DNA from 3 places in the Sphaerochaeta sp. PS genome. Region 2 is predicted to be linked to each of the others. Evidence: riboswitches for the same ligand, from Rfam matches in the RefSeq annotation. Region 2 holds a riboswitch; each other region holds the start of a gene.
The links. A riboswitch is a leader RNA that binds a small molecule or an ion and turns the genes downstream of it on or off. The one in region 2 is predicted to bind cobalamin.

Region 1 (6,883 bases), on a different contig from region 2:
AGGCTCTGCTGAGAGGGCAGAGGCAGCAAGAGAGGGGTCTGAGAAGGAAGAATCAGACACCATTTGGTCGTCTGGTTCTAAACGAGTCTCCTCTTCAGGTTCTGCTGGTTTTAGTGTAGGTTCCTCTTCTTCTGGGAAAGAGGGTAGTGGTGAATCAATGGTTTCCGGCACAAGATCCTTCACTGGTTCATCGTTAGGTGTCTCAATAGCTTCTTCCTGCACAGGTGGTGGGAGTGAATCAAGAAGGGGTGGGGGACTATCGACAAGGGAGATGGTCGCCGCCGTTGCTTGGTTGGGCTGTTCCACCACAGGCCCTCTGTTGAGGGGGATGAGAAGGGCCGCCAGGGCTGAGGCTGTTACCAAAAGGGTTATGAGTGTGGTTTTGACGAGGTTCATCGGCTTTGCTCCACAACGCAGTGGAGGGTGGTCACACCCTTCTCCTTCAAGGCTTGTATGACTGGCTGGAGTATCTTGAAAGGGGTCTCCTTGTCGGCAAGGAGGGAGAACTCCTCGGCATGGGGAAGGTTAGAAAGAAGGATTGGGTTCCCTTCATAGAATAGCGAGCCATCGAGGCCTACCATAAGGATGTGTTTGGTTTCTTCTGTTGCAATAGAAGAATCGCTTGTCGCAGGATTGAGGGGTATGGGAAGGATGTGGGTGGAGATGGCCAGGATGAGGAAGAAGAGCAATAGCAGAAATGCTATGTCTGTCATGGCTGTAGGGGCAGTGGTTCGTTTCTTCCTCATGGTGCCATCTCCAAGGAGAGGCCTGCTATCTTTCTTTGTTCGGTGAGGGAGAGGATGTCGACCACCTGTTGCCAGGAGGTCTCACCTTCTACCTGGAGATGGAGGGTGGTGTTGTCCGAGAGCTTGGATGAGAACTCCAAGGGGCTAAAGGTTGTTCCCTCAAGTACCAAAGTCCCTTGTTGGGTAAGCAGGGCCTGTAAGGGAACGGTGTCTGTCTGGGCTACGTTACTTGCATTTGTGTGCAGGGATAAGCTCTGTGTGGTATTGATACCGGCTAGGAGCAGGAAGAAGATGATGAGGAGAAAGGCTATGTCACTGGGCTGGCCTAGGTCTCGTCTTTTTCGCATAGGGCTCCTGCAGCCATATCAAGGAGAAAGCCCAGTATGGTTGCAACAATGGAGATGATGAGGCCGAAGGCTGTAGTGAAGAGGGCTTCATAGAGGCCTGAGGCTACCACCTGCAGTTGCACTGAGGCTGCTTCCGATACTGACTTGAAGGCGTTGATCATCCCTGTCACGGTTCCCAGGAACCCCAACACAGGGCTGATCATGGCAACGAGGTCGAGTACGGAGAGAGGGGCTTCCAGCTTCTTGAGAGGAAGCCTCTCTCCGCTTTTCCAAAGCAGCAGGAAGGTGATGGTCCTCTCCAGTGCAATGATCACCGTTATGACCAAGAGGGCGTAGAGCGGCCACATGACCGCTCCCCCCCTTTGCATAAGTGAATAGAGGGTTTCTTTCTGCATACTAGAACTTCAGGTTTCCGCCAAGGCGGATCTTGGCACCTGGCATCGGATAGCCACCTACTAGCTCATAAGAGGCATTGAGCAGGTTGTCTACTGCAACATAGACCTTCAGGTCATCGGTAACCTGGGCATTTACGCTGAGGTTGAGGACGACGATCTGCTTGGAGGAAGTGGAGCTCGTTTTCCCAAGATACTCTCCGCTAAGTACAGCATCGAAGATGGTGTAGGCAAAGGATGCTGAGGCTTTTGCTGTATGCTTCCGGACGCTACTTACCTCGATGTCATCAGAGAAGCTATTGGTCCCTGAAAGATCATAGCTCTTGTTGTAGAGGTAGCTGGCTGAGAGGGCAACCATCTCATTCAGCTCGAGGGTAACTGCCTGCTCGGTTCCCAGGTAGACACTGTGTGCTATGTTGTTCGGGGTATTTGCAGTATAATCATAAATAATTGCATTATAAATATTTCTCCCAAAAACCGTGCCTTCGTAGGAAAGAGGGCTAAGTTTCGTGCTGAAGCCAAACTCGCCCTGCACACCCTTTTCAGTTTTTAAATTGCTATTACCACTATACCCATATGAGTCCAGTTGCCAATATAGGTCGCTAAAATTTGGTGGATTCTCGGCATAGCTGATGTTTGCCTTCAAAACAGTATCCTGGCCAAGATTGTAGATAGCTCCAAGGGATGCATTGGGAGAAAGTGCTTCCCTGTCACTGAGGTAGGCTAGGTTTGCACTTGGATGGAGAGAGAGGACCCCTTCAAGCAGGTAGAGGTTTGCATGGGCGTAGATGGCAGGGTTGAATCGGAACTCCTTTCCGACATTGGTGCTGTCTACATAATCGAAGGCAAAGTCAGTTCCTGTGACAATGTTATAGGCATCCCCAAGCTTCCAGGTTCCTTCAACCATGACATTCCCTTTGTTCTTGTTATGGGTGCTGTCAGTTGCGTCATCATCATGAAAGAAGGTTTGTCCGTACCTATAATTGAATTCAGTTTTCACATCTGTCAGAGTTTCACCAATATGGGAAAAGGAGACTGTGTTATTCGTGCTGATGAGTATGTTGTTCATATAATCATCAGGAGACAAGTAGGTTGGATACATACCAGGAGTCCCGAGGTGTTGATAGTTGGCAAGGGTATTGGAAGAGACCTCAATATTCTCTCCAATGGCCCTGCTTGCGTTGATGCCCCCATTTACTGAGTAGACCTGGGCATTCTCCCTAAGGGCCTTTACAGAGGTTCCATTGTCATAGGTATAGGCATTCTGGGCTACAAGACCCCCTACATTGGCGGCAAGGTTTGTTCCCTTAAGGGTATTTGCATATGTTACATCGATCTTCTGGCTATCGACGAAGGAGAGCCAGTTTCTGTCATCGGAAGAACCATAGGCTTCAGGAAGGAAGGAGCCGTTCTCAACGGTGACAGAGAAGGGCTTGGTTGTTGCTTCGCCTCTCTTGGTGATGATGTTTATCATGCCCCCGATGGCATTGGTCCTTCCTAGGTTGCCTGTGCCGCTCTTGATGACTTCTATGCGTTCAATGGTGCTGACGGGTATAATGGAAAGGTCTACGGTCCCTTCATGGGCTGAGGTGAGTAGGACGCCATCGAGGAAGATGAGGCTCTTGGAGGAACTTGCCCCACGAATGACGACTGTCTGTGCAGCACCCAATGCACCATAGGAGTTGAAGTTTGTCCCTATCGCCTTGTTTACGAGCTCTGCAGTCGTTTGTACATTGTATGCCTCGATCTGGGCTCTGGTGATGGTAGAGACAGAAGAGGAGTTGTTTGTTTCAGCCTGTGATAGTGCTACGTCTGATATGACGAGTTCATAGGCTGTTCCGATGTCGGTGGTTGTTTGTGTTGCTGCAAGGAGGGTAGAGAGGGCAAGCAATACGACCAGGGAGAAGATTCCGCGCTTCTTCATGAAGGGCCTCCAAAAGAAAGGATGTGCTTTTTCTTCGTGGAGGTAGGATATGCCTAGACCTATAGTATGGGGCTGTCTCTCGTACCACGAAGAATTTCAATCTGGAAACGTCTCCTGGCTTACGATTCTTCTTACTGACAGGCCTTCTCATCCTGGAGGACAATGGCGTTATCTGTGTTCATCATCGATTACAGTGGCGGGACCGTCGGGGAATCACACCCCGTTCCGTTTTTCCAGATCCAGCAACTCTCATGCTAGTGTAAGAGCGTGAGGTTGGTCAATGGACAAAGCAGGAGCCTCCGGTTGGAGGCTCCTGAGAAAAGGTAATCGCTTGCACGCGGATTCAATAAATATTAGGTAGCATTGAAGGAAAAGGTTACAGTGCCTGCATAATCTCCTGCTACAGCTGCATTGAAGGTATCGGCATCGACACTGAGGGTGATGGCCTCGGAATTGCCTGTGAGGACATCGAGAGTCCCTATGTCGACGATGGTTACCGGCTCGATCACAGCAGCACCATTGGTTGTTATGCTGCCGGTTCCACAGCCAACGGTATAGTCAATATAGGTGGTGGAACTGCCTTGGGTACTGCTCATGGCAGTAGCGGTCATGGTTACTTCATAGCCTGTTCGGTTATTGCAGAGGGTGGTCATGTATGCGTTGAAGATCTGGTTTCCACTGGTTGATATGCCAAGGGTGTCAAATGACCCTGAATTGGTATAGGCCGTGACTGTGTTTGCAGCAATGGCAGCTGAAGAAACTTTCATATATCCGATGAGGGTGATGCCGGTGGTTACAGTAAAGGAGTCCTCCACGGCAAAGAGGGATGTTGATGCTATAAGTAAGAGTAGAAGTGTTGCTAGTAGAGTCCTTCTCATATGTATTCCTTACGATGTCCACTCTGGTGCAAGAGTTTGATTTCTGTTCACTTTTCCTGTGTACGCCTGTATGATAGGGGGTAATTCAACTTATGTCAATACTTGTGTAAATGTTTTATAATTTGGTAACTACATTAGAGAAGAAAATATTAATTGTATATAATAGAAATATATATAAAATATTTTTTATAGCTTACCTGTGACAAGACACGATATCCTGCAAAAGATGATACAGGTAGTAGAGAAATCCTTTGCTCTATCATTACTGTATTTTGGCATATGGAGATGGTAGTTCTGACACATCCCGAAAAAGAGTGTTTGTTGTCATTGTTGTAGAGGTTCCTGAAAAAGGAGGGACTCCGGGGCGGAGTGTAGCAACTCTGCAGAAAATTCCGCTGTTGGTTTAGTAAAATGTGGGATAGTTCTCGTGGGAAAAAACAAGCAAGAGGCCTCCTGGGAGGCCTCTCTCTACAGAAAAGAGTGCATGGGTATTGCTTGTGTTACGTGGCGGTGAAGGTAAAGGTCACGGTCCCTGTATAGGACCCCGATGCTGCTGCATCGTAGGTTGTTGGGTCGATGGTGAGGGTAATGGCTTTCGAGCTTGCTGTGAGCGAGGAGAGTGTTGTCACTGTGAGGACATCCACCGGGCCAAGGGCGGTTGCTCCAGAAGGTACCAGTTGCACACCATTGCAGTTGACTGTGTATTTGATATAGGTGATGGGTGTCCCTGGACTGGTCATAGCAGATGCAGACATGGTTACTTTGTAGCCAGTTCGCTTGTTGGAAAGGGTGGTAAGGTAGGCAACGGTGCCCTTGGCACCACTGCCTGTTACGCCATAGTTGGTAAAGTTGCTCAAGCCGTTATATGCGGAAAGAGTATTGTTGGTCCCAATGCTAGCAGTCGTGATTTTCATCAGCCCGATCTCAGCTACAGTGGTGGTGACAGTAAAGTTATCAGTGGTTGCAGCAAAGCTATTGGTTGAAGCTAGGAGCAGTAGTAAGAGGGTTGCAAGTAGTATCTTCTTCATGCTGTATTCCTTTAGGGGCAAAGTTCCTGTGCAAGATTTCTTTTGTGCTCTTCCTTTAAGCACATCTATAATTTACAGGCTAGTGAGACTTATGTCAATGGTAAAAATATATAGAAGTGGAAATTAGTAAATATACTTCTAGAAAAAATACTAATTCTATATATTATAATAAAAAGAATTCTTATAAGTATTTCTATACCTATGACAAGTGTGCGGGATATGTTTTGTAGGTTTGTACTTACAATTATATGATATTAGTAGTATTTGAATTATATAATGGATATATCTCTATATAAGACATAAGTTTCCCTTTTTATATACTCCAATGTGCTTGTTTTGGAGGTAGCATTTGGTATTGGATCGAAGCTCTCGTATTTGAGAGAGGTTCAAGGGAAGCTGTGCAATAGAAAGAAGGCATACCAGGGATTTCTATGCCAAATCTTCTGTGACGGTGGATGGCCTGGAAGCATTTCTCTTTGACTGGGTTTGAGGAGGATTGCCATCCTTTACTACAGGAAAAGAGAAATTGCACGGCTCAGCACAGGTAAGAGGAGAATACTGATGAAGCCATAACACAAAGCAGAGGCCTCCGATCAGGAGGCCTGGCTGCATAGTATGGATCCAGCTTGTCAGTTCGCTGTGTATATGAAGGTTACGGTACCGGTATAGGAGCCTGAGAGGGCTTTGTCGAAGTCGGTCTGGATTACGGTAAGGGAGATCTTGTTGGAGGTTTTCGTTACAAGAGAAAGGGAGGGGTAGGTCAGTATTGGGGATGTTGCCGTCACTTCTGCTGCGTCGTTTGTGGTAACCGATTTGGAGTTGCAGGTGACAGTGTAGTTGATGAAGGCGTCTGCCTGTCCTGCGATCGAGCTCTTCATGGCTGTTGCTTTCATGGTTACCTTGAATCCTGCACGGTTGTTGGAGAGGGTAGAGAGCCATGCATTGAAGGTCTGGGCTCCACCGCCGGAGATTGCAAGGGTGGTGAAGGGCACGAGGGCCTCAAAGGCTGCTACTGTTGTTCCGGTGAATTGGGTTGTTGAGATGGTCATGAGGTCTACGTTGGCTACAACGGTTGTGACGTTGAAGTTGTCGGAGACTGCTGCGAACAGTCCGGTTGAAGAAAGAAGTACAATGAGTAGTGCTGTAATGAGGGTTTTCTTCATGGGGTATTCCTGGGGAGAAGCTCAAGCTTCTGTACAAGTCGTTGTACTTTTTCCCTAAGTACAGTGGTAGGATATAGTGTAGTGAGACTTATGTCAATACTAATAAATAAAATCCAGAATAAATTAAGAAAAATATATAATAAATTAGTAAATATTTGTTTTATAAAGAATTAACCATAAAATACATTTTAGCTACTTATGACATGTGAAGAAGTATTTATGATACTATGAACAATATTGAGTTTGGTTGAGTATTTTATAGCTAATAGTATTAGTCAGATTAGGTAACTTATGCTATAGGTTGTGGTAAGAGGGGAAGGCGTGGGGGTGGAGGTTTTTTTAACTGATCAGTAGTTGAGGAAAAGAAGAGATACCTTCTGGTGGGGTTTGGTGAGACTTGGGATT
Region 2 (6,883 bases):
GATACCCATGCTCCTCACAGGTCGAGAAGGTGGGGGTCAACGATACATAGGGTAGCTTGTATTTGGTGAAGATGGTCCTGATAAGCCTTTTTGCTACCTCTGTATCGACAATCCTCTCCCCCACATAGAGGTGGAGGACCGTTCCCCCGGTATACTGGCACTGCAGCTCATCCTGCTTGTCCAAGGTCTCGAACATGTCATCGGTATAGCCAACCGGCAGCTGGGAGGAGTTTGTGTAGTAGGGAACATCGACACCAGCTGTGATGATGGCAGGGTAGTGCTCCCTATCGAGCTTGGCCAGACGATAGCTTGTCCCCTCTGCCGGGGTAGCCTCCAGATTGTAGTAGTGCTTGGTCTCCTCCTGGAACGACTGTATGGTGGATCGGAGAAGGGTGAGGGTCCTTAGGGCGAAGGCCTGCCCTTCGTCGGTGACAAGGCTGCCCTCTTCTCCCAGAAGGTTGAGTGCTGCCTCTTCCATCCCAACGATGCCGATGGTGCTGAAGTGGTTTGCCCACCAGGCTCCCTCGCGTTCATACACCGCCTCAAGATTGCGCCGGCTGAACGGGTACATCCCCCTGGCAGTCTCATGCTCGATGACCTTTCGTTTGGTTTCCAGGCTCTCCTTTGCAAGGTTGGCAAACTCAACCAGATTGGTCCGGAAGACCTCCTCATTCGCACTCTCATAGGCAAGCCGGGGCAGGTTGATGGTCACCACACCTACCGATCCGGTAAGGGGGTTGGAACCAAACAGTCCTCCACCACGCTTACGGAGCTCCGAGGTGTCGAGACGGAGACGACAGCACATGGATAGGGCATCCTCAGGGGAGAGGTCACTGTTGATGTAGTTGGAGAAGTAGGGGATGCCATACTTGCATGTCATCTCCATGATGGCGTCGGATACCTCGCTCTCCCAGTCAAACTCCTTGGTGATGTTGATGGTGGGGATGGGGAAGGTAAAGACACGGCCCGAGGCATCACCTTCACACATCACCTGGCAGAATGCAAGGTTGAAGATGTCCATCTCAGCCTGAAATTCAGAGTAGGTCTCGTCCTTGCACTCACCACCGATAAGGACGCTCTGCTCCGCAAGCGTCTTGGGCACCTTCAGGTCAAAGGTAAGGTTGGAGAACGGGCACTGGAACCCTACACGGGTTGGAACATTGAGGTTGAAGACAAACTCCTGGATAGCCTGCTTCACCTCCTTGAAGGTAAGCTTGTCATAGCGTATGAAGGGAGCACAGTAGGTATCGATGGATGACCATGCCTGGGCACCCGCACTCTCACCCTGGGTCGTGAAGGTTGCGTTGACTATCTGGCCAAGAAAGGATCGCAGGTGCTTGGCAGGCTTTGAGGACACCTTTCCCTCAACCCCACCGAAGCCCATGGTCAGGAGCTGCCGTAGGTCCCATCCACAGCAGTAGGGTCCGAAGAACCCCAGGTCATGGATGTGCAGGGCCCCACTGAGATGGGCATCGCGGATCTGCTGCGGATAGATCTCATGGAGCCAGTACTGCTTTGTAAAGCTCTCACGGATATAGTTGTTCATGCCGTTTACGCTTTTCCTGGTGTTTGCATTTTCCTGGATGAGCCAATCCTTGTCATCGAGGTAGGACTTGAAAAGCTTGGTGGTCGCATCGACAAGCACCCTCCCTTCCCGGATCTTCCTTCTCTGCTCTCTATAGAGGATGTAGGCCTTGGCGACGGAAGCCGATCCATTGGCCATAAGGACCTCTTCAACCTGGTCCTGGATTGTCTCCACATCGACCTGTTCCTGCTGAAGGGATCCAAGGTTCTGCAATACCTTGTTTGCAAGGTTTTGTGCATCTACCTGGACGTTTGCAGCCTTTGCTGCCTTTTCGATTGCAATGGTAATCTTCTGTCCATCGCAGAATACTACCTGCCCATCTCGCTTTACAACCTGTGTAAGCATCTGATCCTCCTGGGGAGGCATGGCAAGAAGAGGGAAGAAGAGTTTGCTCTTGTTCCACGCCTCTGTCATGCTCCGTGACGGCGTGTCTGTATAGGCAAGTATCCTGGCTTAGGCGATCGCTTGGGGTATTCCAGGCAAAAGCCATCACAGTGGCGGGACCGCGTGGGCTTTACACCCAACTTCCCTTGCTCTATACACACAACATATAGTGTTTGTGTACTATCTGTACACTACTGACAGTAGACGCGTTTCATTTGCTTGTCAATCGAAATAGGGAAAATTCTTTCAATCCTCACGGTGCATCAATGAAGGCGATGCTATCAGCATCGCCCTCATCCTTACAGATCTTATTGTATTCTATCGCTAAACGGTATCCGTTCTGGATCCTGTCCCGCTTACTGCATCGCCGGGGCATTGCCATCACGCTGGCTGGTGATGCGGATCTGCTTGTACAGCCCTTCACCCTCACTCTTCGTCTCTACCCCACCGAAGTCGGTCAAGGCAGTATGGACGAGTCTTCTCTCGTACGGGTTCATAGGTTCAAGCAAGCGGCTACGGCCACTCTTGCGTACCTGTTCGGCACTCTTGAACGCCATGCGGATAAGCTGCTCTTCGTGCCTCATGCGATAATTTTCACTATCCACGACAATCTTCAGGTCTGGTTCGGTCTTCCCTACAAACACGTTCGCAAGCAACTGGATTGCATCGAGGTTCTTGCCCTTCCTGCCAATGATGATGCTGGAGTTTTCGCTTTCGATATTGAGTCCCAGCTTGCGTTCCTTGCGAAAACTGATGGTAACCTTACCCTCATATCCCATCTTCTGCAGCATGGTTGCCACGAAGACCAAAACGTCATGTTCCAGGACACTGTTTACAGGGAAGGCAATGTCTTCGCCATCGCCGGGCCTTGATTCATAGATATCGCTATCCATGCCATTGTTGTCTTCGTCAAAATGAATCCTGATCTTTACATTGCTTTTCTTGAAAAGTCCCTTGCGTACCGGTTCGACAATTTCCACATCAAAGTCTTCACGTTCAATATGCAGCTCTTCAATTGCCTTTGCAATTGCCTCCTGCTCAGTTCTTCCTTCGAATTCTTTCATCATATGTTACTCCGTTCCGGGAGGGCATACCCTCCCGAAGTTAAAATTTCTTGGTAGGGCTATTTTCGCTTTCCTTTAGGGCCGGGGAAGGTCCTTACGTTGCTTGCCACCTCTTCTGCCTTTTCCGCCTTCTTCTTGCGGTTTGTATACATCTGCTGGAAGATGGAGATTGCGTTCATGACCGACCAGTAAAGTATCAGGCCAGAGGGAGCGCTATACAGGACGAAGAAGAACATCAGCGGCATTCCGTAGGTCATGAACTTCATCATGCCCTGTTGGCTGCCCGCTGTTGTGGCATTCTGCGTAATCTTCATCGAGAAGATCATGCTGACAGTGTAGATGATGGGAAGCAGATGCAACTCATTTCCTACAAAAGGAATGGTGAAGGGGAAAGTGAATACGGTATCAGGCATGGAAAGGTCTGGGATCCAGCCTGGGATAAACATTGCCCCTCGAAGCTCAAAGTGCTTGTTGAGAAGGCCGTAGAAAGCGATGAGGATCGGGAACTGGACCAGCATGGGCAGACAGCCTCCCATCGGATTGATCTTTTCCTTCTTGTAGAGGGCAGCGATCTCCTCGTTCTGCTTGGTCGGGTTATCGGGATACTGTTCCTTGATCTCCGCCATCTTGGGAGAGAGTGAGGACATCTTGGCTGTGGATTCCATACCCTTCTTGGTGACAGGATAGAGGGCAAGCTTCAGCAGGAAGGTGAGGATGATGATACCCACGCCATAGTTGGGAATGAGCTTGTAGAGCCAGTTGAGGATGGCCTTGAGGATGTTCTCAAGCCAACCGAGCCAGGTATTGCTGTCCAGTGCCTGCTCGAGTTGCAGGTTGGAAACCCCAAAGCTATTGAGCGATGCTTCATCATAGATGCTCATGTAGCTCTTGATCTGGGGTCCTGCATAGAAACGGAAGGTATCGGTCTGCGATGCACTCTTAATCGAGGGCCTGGAGAAGTACATGCTCGATTCCATAGGAATGCTGGCATTGGTATTTTCGCTGAGGCTTACCGTATAGGCTGTTGCATCGGGGATTGCAATCATGGAGAAGTACTTGCCTGCAAGGGCTACCCAGGAGATGGGCTTGGCCGAGGTATACAGGCCGTTGTTCATCTTGATCTGCTTTTTCTTGGAGGATCCATCTTCCTTGACGTAGAAGCGCCTATAGTTGTAGTTGTTGTTGGGAGCGCTGGTAAAGGATGGCCCGATCTGAGGCTCGAACCCTAGGGTATAGGCATAGTTCTCGAACGAAAGAGGGATGGACTTGTTTATGCTGTTCTTGAGGTTGACATCGACCTGGAAGAGATAGTCCTCTTGCCCAAAGACAAAGGTCTTGGTAAGGGTAAAGCTATCGCCGGTGGTCTTCCCATCCTGGTTGAGCATCTCAAAATCCTGGCTGAAAACAACTTTGTTTCCCTGGATGGAGTGCCTGAAGGTAGCGTCGATGGGATTGGACTTGTCATTTCCTGCATACATGAGGAATGCATTGTTGCTCTCAGGACCCTTGAAGAGCAGTTCAACAGGTTGCCCCTTATCCAGGTGCTTGTTCAGCTTGAACGAGGAGATGGAGGCACCGACAGGATTGAACTCAATGGTAAAAAGGTCGGTCTTGAAGGTGAAGGGGGTAGCGGTCCCCTTCTCGCCAACGGCTACAAGGGAGCCTGGCAGATTGGTCCCCCATGCAAGGTTGGCAGACACCATCGCATTCTGGGCAGGAGCCAAGGCTGATGTCGTATCAGAAGCAGGCGCAGCTACTGGTGCACTCTGTTGGGTGACAGCTGTGGGTGAAGGTGCGAAGAACGTGGTCTGCAAAGTCATTCCAACTGTTATGACTACAACGGAAAGGACAATGGCTAGAATGGTATTTTTATCCATATCTACTCCTGATGGGTTTTGTCATGAGATGAAAATCACAGGAAAGACTAGGATTATTCGAAGGTTCTACACAAAAAACCGATGTCGGACTACAGCATAGTCCTAAGGCTGAGGGAAAACCTCAGCCTGTTCACAAAGAGATATGAGTTGCTTCGTTTGGATTTCATGGTCTGGAACCTTTCCTGGATATACGATAAACGCAAAGTCGTAACCTGAGAGCATCCTAGGTTTTGCATTGCGCCATATTTCCTTGATCTGACGACGGATCCTGTTTCTTTGCACAGAATTCCCGTAGTGACGAACAGGAATAACTATAACTCTATTCCAATCAAGGCCATTATGGCTAACAAGCATCTTCAAACCTCGGCAAGAGAATGTCTTGCCGGTTTTGAAAATTTGGTCAATCTCCGGTTTACGTTTTACAATTTCTTTCTTAGAAAGGCTTTTTCTCATCACATACGCTAAGCTTATGCCTGCCCTTAGCTCTTCTACGAGCAAGTATGAGTCTACCACCGACTGTTGCCATGCGTGCACGGAAGCCAAATTTTCTATTTCTTTTCACTCTGCTTGGCTGGTAGGTCCTTTTTCCTTTGTAACTCATGAGATGTTCTCCAATTTTTCATCGCTTTACGCGGATAGTATTCTAATCAAAACGGAGGGATACTCCCCCGAGTGGTGCAGTATATAGAGCAAGTTTCTTTAGGTCAAGTAACTAGACGCTAAGGATCTGAAGCGACTTTACACCCAGAGATGGGTATTTCCTCTGGACTAGGGCAAGTATCTTCTTTTGTTGCATCATGGTTATCTGGGCCCACGAAGGGTGGTCCGCTTTCAGCACCAGCGTACTCCCCTTTATATCAATTATTTTTACATGTGGATAGAGTCTGGTACCAATTATCTCTTGCCAATTGAGCCCGATCGACGCTTTTGGGTTTTCTGGACGTATATCAAGCCTTCTGAGAACCATATCAAGCACCTTTTTGCCTTCTATGGGTTCACCGTCCTTGCATATACGATTTCGTTTATCCTTCATGCCTGCAGAATCTCCCTTCCCTAACATCATACAACAAAGCATCTTCACCAGCCAGAGAAGCAAAGTAGTGCTCCTGGGGAAGAAATGTGAAAAATGCCTGGCTGTACCCTTGCATCAGGGAGAGGAACATCTCCCGTTTGGGTAGGTCAAGCTCAAGCAACACGTCATCGACAAGAATCAACGGTTGTTTGCCGCTCTTCTTGTGGAAGAAGTCCATCTGGGCAGTACGGAGAATGAGCGAAGCGAGCCTAAGCTGGCCAGTCGAACCTATCTGCGAAAAAAGCCCTTCATCGACGGTGATGTTGAACCTGTCACGATGGATCCCACTGGTTGTGGTCTGCATGTTCAGGTCCCGCTGCCTTGTCCCTTCGAGATAGTCGACTATCTCATCCTCGGTGGAGAACGAGCCCCAGGAACCTTGGTACTCAAGGTGGATGTTGAGATCTGAGTTTGAGACCTTCCTATACATTTCAGGAAATATCTGGTCAAACTCGGCTACAGCCTTTTCCCTCTCACCCTGGATGGCAAGCCCATACTTGGCAAGCTGAATATCATACAAGCCCAGAAGGCTCTGCCGTCCCTCCTTGATCGCCAGGTTCCGTTGTTTCAGCAACCCTCTGTACCGTCTCATGTCATCGAAGAAGAGGGGATCGTACATGCTCATCGTCTGGTCGAAGAACCTTCTTCTCTGTTCGGGTTCCCCTCTGACAAACGCAATATCATCATGGCTGAATACGATGCAGGGGATGTTGTATATGAGCTCTTTCCTGTCCTTGATCTCCCGTCCATCAAGCAGGACCTTGCGTTTGGTATCCTGGAATTCCAACACCAACGAGTGCAACAGGCCATCTTCACCCAGGTACTTTCCACTCAGCCTGAAGGCTTTCTGGCCATGTTGAGCCAGTTCCCTCATCTGTGCCGAGCGAAATGAAGAGCCATA
Region 3 (6,883 bases), on a different contig from region 2:
ACTTTGGGAAAAAAACTAGACCCTGAAGGGGTGCATTATATGGTGGACAGAATGCAGGGAGGCCATGAGCCAAAAGCAGTTGCAGAAAAACAGATGTTTTTAGGGTGCATACTGAAGAAAACTACCGAAACACTACTGATGAGGAAAAAATGATTGGGGCCAACGCAACAGGAGGTTGCATTGGCCCTTGTATCAGACGTTTCCAGGGAAACGTGGTGCCCTCTTATGCTAGGGCGGAAACCATCTCAGCCAATACAGCCTCTGGAGCGAGGGATGCATCGACATCGACAAGCAGCTTAGCATTGCGGTAGAAGGCGATCAGGGGTTCTGTCTGCTTGAGGTAGACATCAAGGCGGTGTGCGATCGCCTCAGGCTTGTCGTCGTCACGCTGGATGAGGGCCTCACCGGTCTCATCGTCCACGCCTTCTCTCTTCGGAGGGTCGAACACCAGGTGGTAGGTCCTGCCGGTGGACTTGCAGACCCTGCGCCCTGACAGCCTTTTGATGATCTGCTCCCGGTCAAGCTCAAAATTGACCACAGCATCAAGCTTTGTCATCGAGTTCAATGCCTCTGCCTGAGCAATCGTCCGGGGAAATCCATCAAGGATGAACCCCTTTTTGGCATCAGCTTCAGCAAGCCTCTGCTCCACCATGGCAATGGTGATGGTGTCAGGGACAAGATCGCCACTTGCAAGGATTGCCTTGACCTGCTTGCCCAAGGTTGTCTCCCCTTTGATATGGTTACGGAACAGATCCCCTGTTGAAATGTGAGGGATATCAAAATGTTTTTTCGCCTGGGACGCTATAGTCCCTTTTCCGGCTCCTGGAGGGCCGAGAAACACAAGATTCATAGTTCACCTCGTTAGAGAAAGATGCATAGACAATACCATACTATCATTTTTTTGTCCCTAGCTAAAGATAATTAATGATCTATTGTTTCATTTTAGCAAATTACATACATAGGGCATCCTATTGGGGATATGGTACTTTCCCATACTTGCAACAGCGTCCCTCAGCACTTCCATCCTCTTGTTTCGCCCCTCCCTATCATCAACATTGAAAGCCAGAAAACCCTCCTTTTTGGGGTTACCCAGCTCTTCGGCCAATACCAGAGGGATTGGCCAAAAAGGCTGGCAGTCCTCACCCTTTCGGCTATATCGACCCATATGCTCTCCCTGAACATAGGCCAACATTGCACAAAAGGGGTCCCCTCAGGCTCAGTTACAGGTTGACATTCCTTGTACAAAGCTTCAGGTTGGGGTAAAATCGGCAAAGATACAGGAGAATATACCCAATGAACAAAATTGTGCTGCATGCAACAGACCTTGATGGATACCTTAAGGATAGTGACAAGGAAAAGATTGCCCATGTTGATGAATTGTATAAGACTTCCCTTGGCTACTGTGCCGTGCTGGAGAGTGCAACGGACCTCATGCAGCTTGAAGCGGCCCGAAAAGGCCTGGTAGAGAGTGCCAAGGAGATAGGCTCCTATCTCAAGGAAGTCTTTGCCGAAGAACCAAATATCCACGTCTACTCCTTCGAGACACCAAAGCAGCAGCATGGACAGGCATCCCGCCTCATCGCAAAGCTTAGGGACCCAAGTACCGACCACGAGGAGTTCCTCTACTTTATCCAGCGTGCCTACGAGATGCTTTTCTCCCACGTATATGCAGATGCTGCCCTTCCCAACAAGAGAAGCATCATCACCAAGACACCTGTAACCAGCCCAGTCAGAAATTATGCGGTACACAGGATTCCAGATGTAGACTCCCTCATCCAGAACAGCGTCATGTGCGTCATGCTCCGTGGAGCCCTGCTTCCCAGCATGATCCTGAGCAAGGAGATCCAGGAGTACTCCTCCGACGACTTCGTAACACCCTTTGCCCTGTTCAAGATCAAGAGGGATGACACCAAGAAAGAGGCAAACATGGACTACATCCTCGATCTTGACAAATCCTACTTCAAGCTTGAGGAACTCGATGGCAAGGACCTGATCTTCGCCGATCCCATGAATGCCACCGGCGGCTCGCTTGTGACCATTGTCAAATATCTGACCGACAACAACATCAAACCCAAATCGGTAAAGTTCATCAACGTCATCAGTGCCCTGAAGGGTTCGTTGAGGATCTGTAGGGCGATTGAAGGGGCCGAGGTCTACACCCTCTGGATGGATCCTGTGCTCAACGATGCAGCCTATATCCTACCCGGCCTTGGCGATGCAGGTGACAGGCTCAACGGCAAGGATGCGGAGGACAACCCAAGGAACATGATCCAGCTGCTTGCAGACTATGGATCCTCGATCACCAACCTCTATCGCTCCCAGGTCAAGGAGATAGAGAGGACGGTACTCCATTCGTGAAACGCCTGATCCTCACCCTTTTTCTCTCTCTTCTCTTGTTGGGCTCCTGTTCAACAACCGTGGCGAAGAGGGAGAAAAGCCTGGTTTTGCAAACTGAGGCTATCGGAATGCTGCAAGGCCGTTCCTATGAAGGGGCGGTCTCAAAGCTGAAACAGGCCCTTGTGCTTGAACCGAACAGTGAGGAGGCCAGGTACAATCTCCTGCTCGCACTCTTGGCAGCCGAATCCTATGATGAGGCAATTGTCCTAAGCGATGGCTCATCCCTCCTGTTTCCCGCAAACCTGAACTTTTCCTTGGCCAAGGCCTATGCCCTACGGAAGATGGGAAAGGTTGAGCAGGCTTTCACCCTCTACCAGGAAATAGTCGACAAGGACAAGGCAAACTACAGCCTGCAAGCCAAGCTGATGGAGCTTTCCCTGGAAGAGGGAGTTGTCAAGTTTGCTAAGGAGAGGGCACTCTATCTGATTTCTGTACACCAGGAGGAGGCAAGGGCCTTTACCGTCCTGGCAACTCTGGAAGGTGAAGAGAGCTGGTATGCCCTGGCAAGGGACCTCATGAAGGAAGCTTCAACACAAGGCCAAGAACAGCGCCCGACACAATCCAGATAAGCGGATGGACCTTCTTGAATTTCATCGCCAGCAAGAACAGGCCTACAAAGAGTGCTGCCTCCACATACCGTATATCGGTATGGTTGAGTAGGGTTACCGCAAACACCTTGGAGCCTGCAAAGATGATCAGGCCAATTACGGCAGCCCTCAGGCCGTAGAAGGCATCACGAACAAACGGGTTCTTATCAAACTGGCTCAAAAACCGTGCAATGATGCAGATGATGATGACACTGGGGGTAACTTCCCCGATAGTGGCTATGAGGCCGCCCAATGGACCAGCTGTGAGGTAGCCGGCATAGGTTGCCATATTGATGCCGATGGGTCCTGGGGTCGATTCACTGATGGCTATCATGTCCACGATATTCTTGGCAGAAAACCAGGTGGGTTGCGCCTCAGCCAACGAGTAGATGAACGGTAGGGTCGCAAGCCCACCTCCAATGGAGAACAGCCCGATCTTGAAGAACTCAAAGAATAGTTGGAAGAGTACCATCACCCGTTCCTCCTCTTGAATTTCTTCATCCCAAGGCCAAAGAGGATGCCCACAACCACAAACAAGATGGGGGTGATGTGCAAAAAGATGGTCCCGACCACTGTTACGCCACAGAGGACCAACGTAGGGATGTCGACAATGCTTTTCTTGTAGAGGGTTACGACCGATTGCGCTATGAGAGCACAGACTGCAACACGAATACCCCCAAAGGCCCTCTGCACCCAAACATTTCCCTCAAATTGGGTAAGGATCGAGGCTAGCAGGGTAATGAGCACCAACGAGGGTGTCACCTCCCCAAGGGTAGCGACGATACTGCCCATTACCCCACGCTGCCTGTATCCGATCATGGAGGCTGTGTTGATGGCTATGATGCCGGGGGTACACTGCCCAATGGCATAGATGTCCAAAAGGTCCTCTTCCGTCACCCACTTGCGTTTTTCGATGACCTCCCTCTGCAGCATGGGCAGCATAGCCAGCCCACCTCCAAAGGTGAGGCCTCCGACCTTCAGGAAAGAGACATAGAGCTGCCAGAGCGTTGTTTTTTCAGTTTCCATCGATCAGCCCTTCAGGAACTTGTCCATCTCCAGGCGTACCAGGGCATCACAACGCTCATTGCCCTCTATCCCAGCATGACCTTTTACCCATTTCCATTCGACGGGGAGCTTGTTGTTCAGTTCATCCAGGGCGATCCAGTACTCCTGGTTCTTGACTGGGTCTTTGGAAGCTGTTCGCCAACCATTGCGTTTCCAGTTCTTGACCCAAAGGGTAATCCCGTTCTTGACATACTGGCTGTCGGTGTGGATCACCACCTTCTCAGGTTGATAGGGAATACAGGTTTTCAGGGCCTCTATAACAGCTGTCAGCTCCATCCTGTTGTTGGTGGTAGCAGGGGATCCCCCACTACACTCTTTTTCAAACACCTCATCAGCCTTGAGGGTAAAGGCCCAGCCGCCGGGACCAGGGTTGCCGCTGCAACCTCCATCTGAATAGATCTCAATATGGTTGTACTTCATAGGAGCGATAGTATAGCAGAGCAAAAACTAGGTCAACCAGAATCACTTGACAGCTTTTGAGTACAACCGTACGATAAGATTTGCTGATGCCAAGGGAAAGGGGTACACTCCCCTGCGGTCCCGCCACTGTAATGGCTGGGAATCTGTATCATGACACTGCCAAAAGCGGGAAGTCACAGGTTCCGGGTAAGCCTTAGCCAGGAGACCTGACTCAGCAACAGTTACGTAAAGCCTACGGAGTATAGGCTTGGGTATGGTTCATGCCCATTATTCCAAAGGGGCACTTTGCACATGTTGAAACATAGAAGATCTCTCCTTTTGGTCCTGCTCGTCATAGTCGGCTTGTCCACTATCCTTACAGCACAGCCACTTATGGAGAAAAAAAATCAGGGGCCAGATACCCTGAGGATAGTAAGCCTCTCACCAAACGTAACAGAAACACTCTTTGCACTTGGTGCAGGAGACCTTTTGGCAGGACGCACTGACTATTGCAACTATCCCCAGGAAGCGGAGAAACTCCCAAGCATTGGGACCCTCTACAACCCATCCTTGGAAAAGCTCATATCCCTGCAACCTGATCTGGCAATTTCCTCGGCTTTTGTCAGTGATGAGATGCTGCAATCACTAGAGAAGGCTGGCATCGAGGTCCTTGCCCTGAACGAACAGGAAACCTTTGCCGGGACCTATTCGCTCATCAGGAAGATTGCCCAACGTGTGAACAAGGTCAAGGAGGGCGAACTGCTTATCCTGGAAATGCAGAACCAGGTCAAGGAAACAGTAGAAAAAGCCAGGCTTCTGGAAAAGAAGCGGGTCTACTTCATGGTTGATTTCGGATCCTTCGATTCCACGGCGACTGGCGATACCTACATCAGCGAGATGCTGCACATGGTGGGTGCCATCAATATTGCCCAGGATGCTACCCGCTGGACCTACAGCAAGGAGTTGCTTGTTACCAACGATCCTGACCTTATTGTCATGACTGCACGTTGGGGAGAGAGCGAAGAGGAGACCAGGGCTGAATTCTCAACCACAAAGCCCTACAGCGACCTACGGGCCACCAAGGAAGGCAATCTTGTCTTTGTTGATTCCGATACCATCAGCCGCCAGGGACCGAGAAGTGCAGAAGCCCTGGAGTTGTTGGCCAAGGCTGTCCATGGGAAAGATTGGCTATGAGGCAGCGACTGGCATTAGCCCTGTCCTTGTCGATTATCCTCCTTGGGATGATCGCCCTTACCCTCGGCCCTGCCGGCATATCACTTACTGATACATTCCTTACCCTAACTGGGCGGGCACGCCATGCATCGCAGACCTACATCATCTTCCAGCTACGGCTTCCCCGTGTTCTCACAGCCATCTTTTGTGGGGCCATCCTTGGTTCTGCCGGAGCAGTCTTCCAGGCCGTCCTTCGCAATCCCATGGCCGACCCTTTTGTACTTGGAGTCTCCTCTGGAGCCTCCTTTGGGGTAGCCCTTTCCATTACCCTGGGGTATGCAACCCTGCTGGGGCTCCCCTTCTCCGCCCTCTTGGGAGCCCTGCTGACCACCTTGCTGATCTTCCTGGTAGGCTCCAGACATAAGGTCAGCCAGACGACCCTGTTGCTTACCGGCGTTGCTGCCAACTATATCCTTTCGGCCGCCATGACCCTGCTGATGTTCCTCAACCATGAACAGTATGACAGGATCCTCTTCTGGACCCTCGGCAGCTTCTCCTCGAGTACCTGGCAACAGGTAACCTTCATGCTCTTGACCACCCTTGTCTTTCTGGTCCCCCTCAGCCTTAGCCACAAGGAGATGGACATGCTCCTGCTCGATGAGGGATCGGCCCTTGCCTCAGGCCTTCCTGTACAGAAAATCAGGATCCTCCTCCTGTTGCTCTCCACCTTGGCTGTCGCCACCTGCGTCGCCTTTTTCGGTGTCATCGGTTTCATTGGCCTGATGGCACCCCATATGGCACGGTTGCTCGTTGGCCCCAAACACAGCAGGATGCTCGCACCCACCTGTCTGGTTGGCTCCCTCCTGCTGTTGGGTAGCGATACCCTGGCACGGTTGGTGCTCCCTTCCGGCGAGATGCCGGTAGGGGTCATAACCAGCATCCTGGGAGCCCCGCTCTTTATCTGGATGCTCCGTAAGGGCAGGTATGCCTATGTGTAGCCTGGAAGTAAAGGCCCTCACCGGAGGCTATGACAAACAGGAGGTTTTCAACAACCTCAATCTGGTGATTCCCAAAGGCAAGTTCATAGCCCTGACCGGCCCCAATGGAAGCGGAAAGAGCACATTGCTGAAATTTTTCTACAAGGAGCTTGTTCCCACAACAGGCGCAGTCTACATCGACGGCAAGGATGTCTCCTCACTAAAGCAGAAGGAGCTGGCAAGAAACCTCGGCTTTGTACCACAGAATGGGAGGATTGACTATGA

Region 1: another riboswitch for cobalamin. It lies ahead of ROJ03_RS08650 (TonB-dependent receptor plug domain-containing protein); the one in region 2 lies ahead of ROJ03_RS08015 (ribonucleoside triphosphate reductase).
Region 3: another riboswitch for cobalamin. It lies ahead of ROJ03_RS03535 (ABC transporter substrate-binding protein); the one in region 2 lies ahead of ROJ03_RS08015 (ribonucleoside triphosphate reductase).

What each region holds. Positions count from the first base shown of each region.
Region 1 is NZ_JAVSNJ010000008.1:89,437-96,319, reverse strand. It holds gene ROJ03_RS08670 (TonB family protein) at 1-396, opposite strand, end outside; gene ROJ03_RS08665 (biopolymer transporter ExbD) at 393-746, opposite strand; gene ROJ03_RS08660 (biopolymer transporter ExbD) at 743-1,093, opposite strand; gene ROJ03_RS08655 (MotA/TolQ/ExbB proton channel family protein) at 1,072-1,488, opposite strand; gene ROJ03_RS08650 (TonB-dependent receptor plug domain-containing protein) at 1,490-3,409, opposite strand; cobalamin riboswitch at 3,496-3,667, opposite strand; gene ROJ03_RS08645 (hypothetical protein) at 3,763-4,287, opposite strand; gene ROJ03_RS08640 (hypothetical protein) at 4,788-5,315, opposite strand; gene ROJ03_RS08635 (hypothetical protein) at 5,945-6,478, opposite strand.
Region 2 is NZ_JAVSNJ010000007.1:47,956-54,838, reverse strand. It holds gene ROJ03_RS08015 (ribonucleoside triphosphate reductase) at 1-1,930, opposite strand, end outside; cobalamin riboswitch at 2,006-2,152, opposite strand; gene jag (RNA-binding cell elongation regulator Jag/EloR) at 2,326-3,036, opposite strand; gene yidC (membrane protein insertase YidC) at 3,093-4,910, opposite strand; gene rnpA (ribonuclease P protein component) at 5,013-5,408, opposite strand; gene rpmH (50S ribosomal protein L34) at 5,344-5,511, opposite strand; gene ROJ03_RS07990 (DUF721 domain-containing protein) at 5,623-5,943, opposite strand; gene recF (DNA replication/repair protein RecF) at 5,933-6,883, opposite strand, start outside.
Region 3 is NZ_JAVSNJ010000002.1:213,094-219,976, forward strand. It holds gene ROJ03_RS03500 (adenylate kinase) at 224-850, opposite strand; gene ROJ03_RS03505 (hypothetical protein) at 980-1,231, shown strand; gene ROJ03_RS03510 (uracil phosphoribosyltransferase) at 1,294-2,358, shown strand; gene ROJ03_RS03515 (hypothetical protein) at 2,355-2,966, shown strand; gene ROJ03_RS03520 (chromate transporter) at 2,911-3,456, opposite strand; gene ROJ03_RS03525 (chromate transporter) at 3,456-4,010, opposite strand; gene rnhA (ribonuclease HI) at 4,014-4,469, opposite strand; cobalamin riboswitch at 4,512-4,698, shown strand; gene ROJ03_RS03535 (ABC transporter substrate-binding protein) at 4,761-5,642, shown strand; gene ROJ03_RS03540 (iron ABC transporter permease) at 5,639-6,619, shown strand; gene ROJ03_RS03545 (ABC transporter ATP-binding protein) at 6,612-6,883, shown strand, end outside.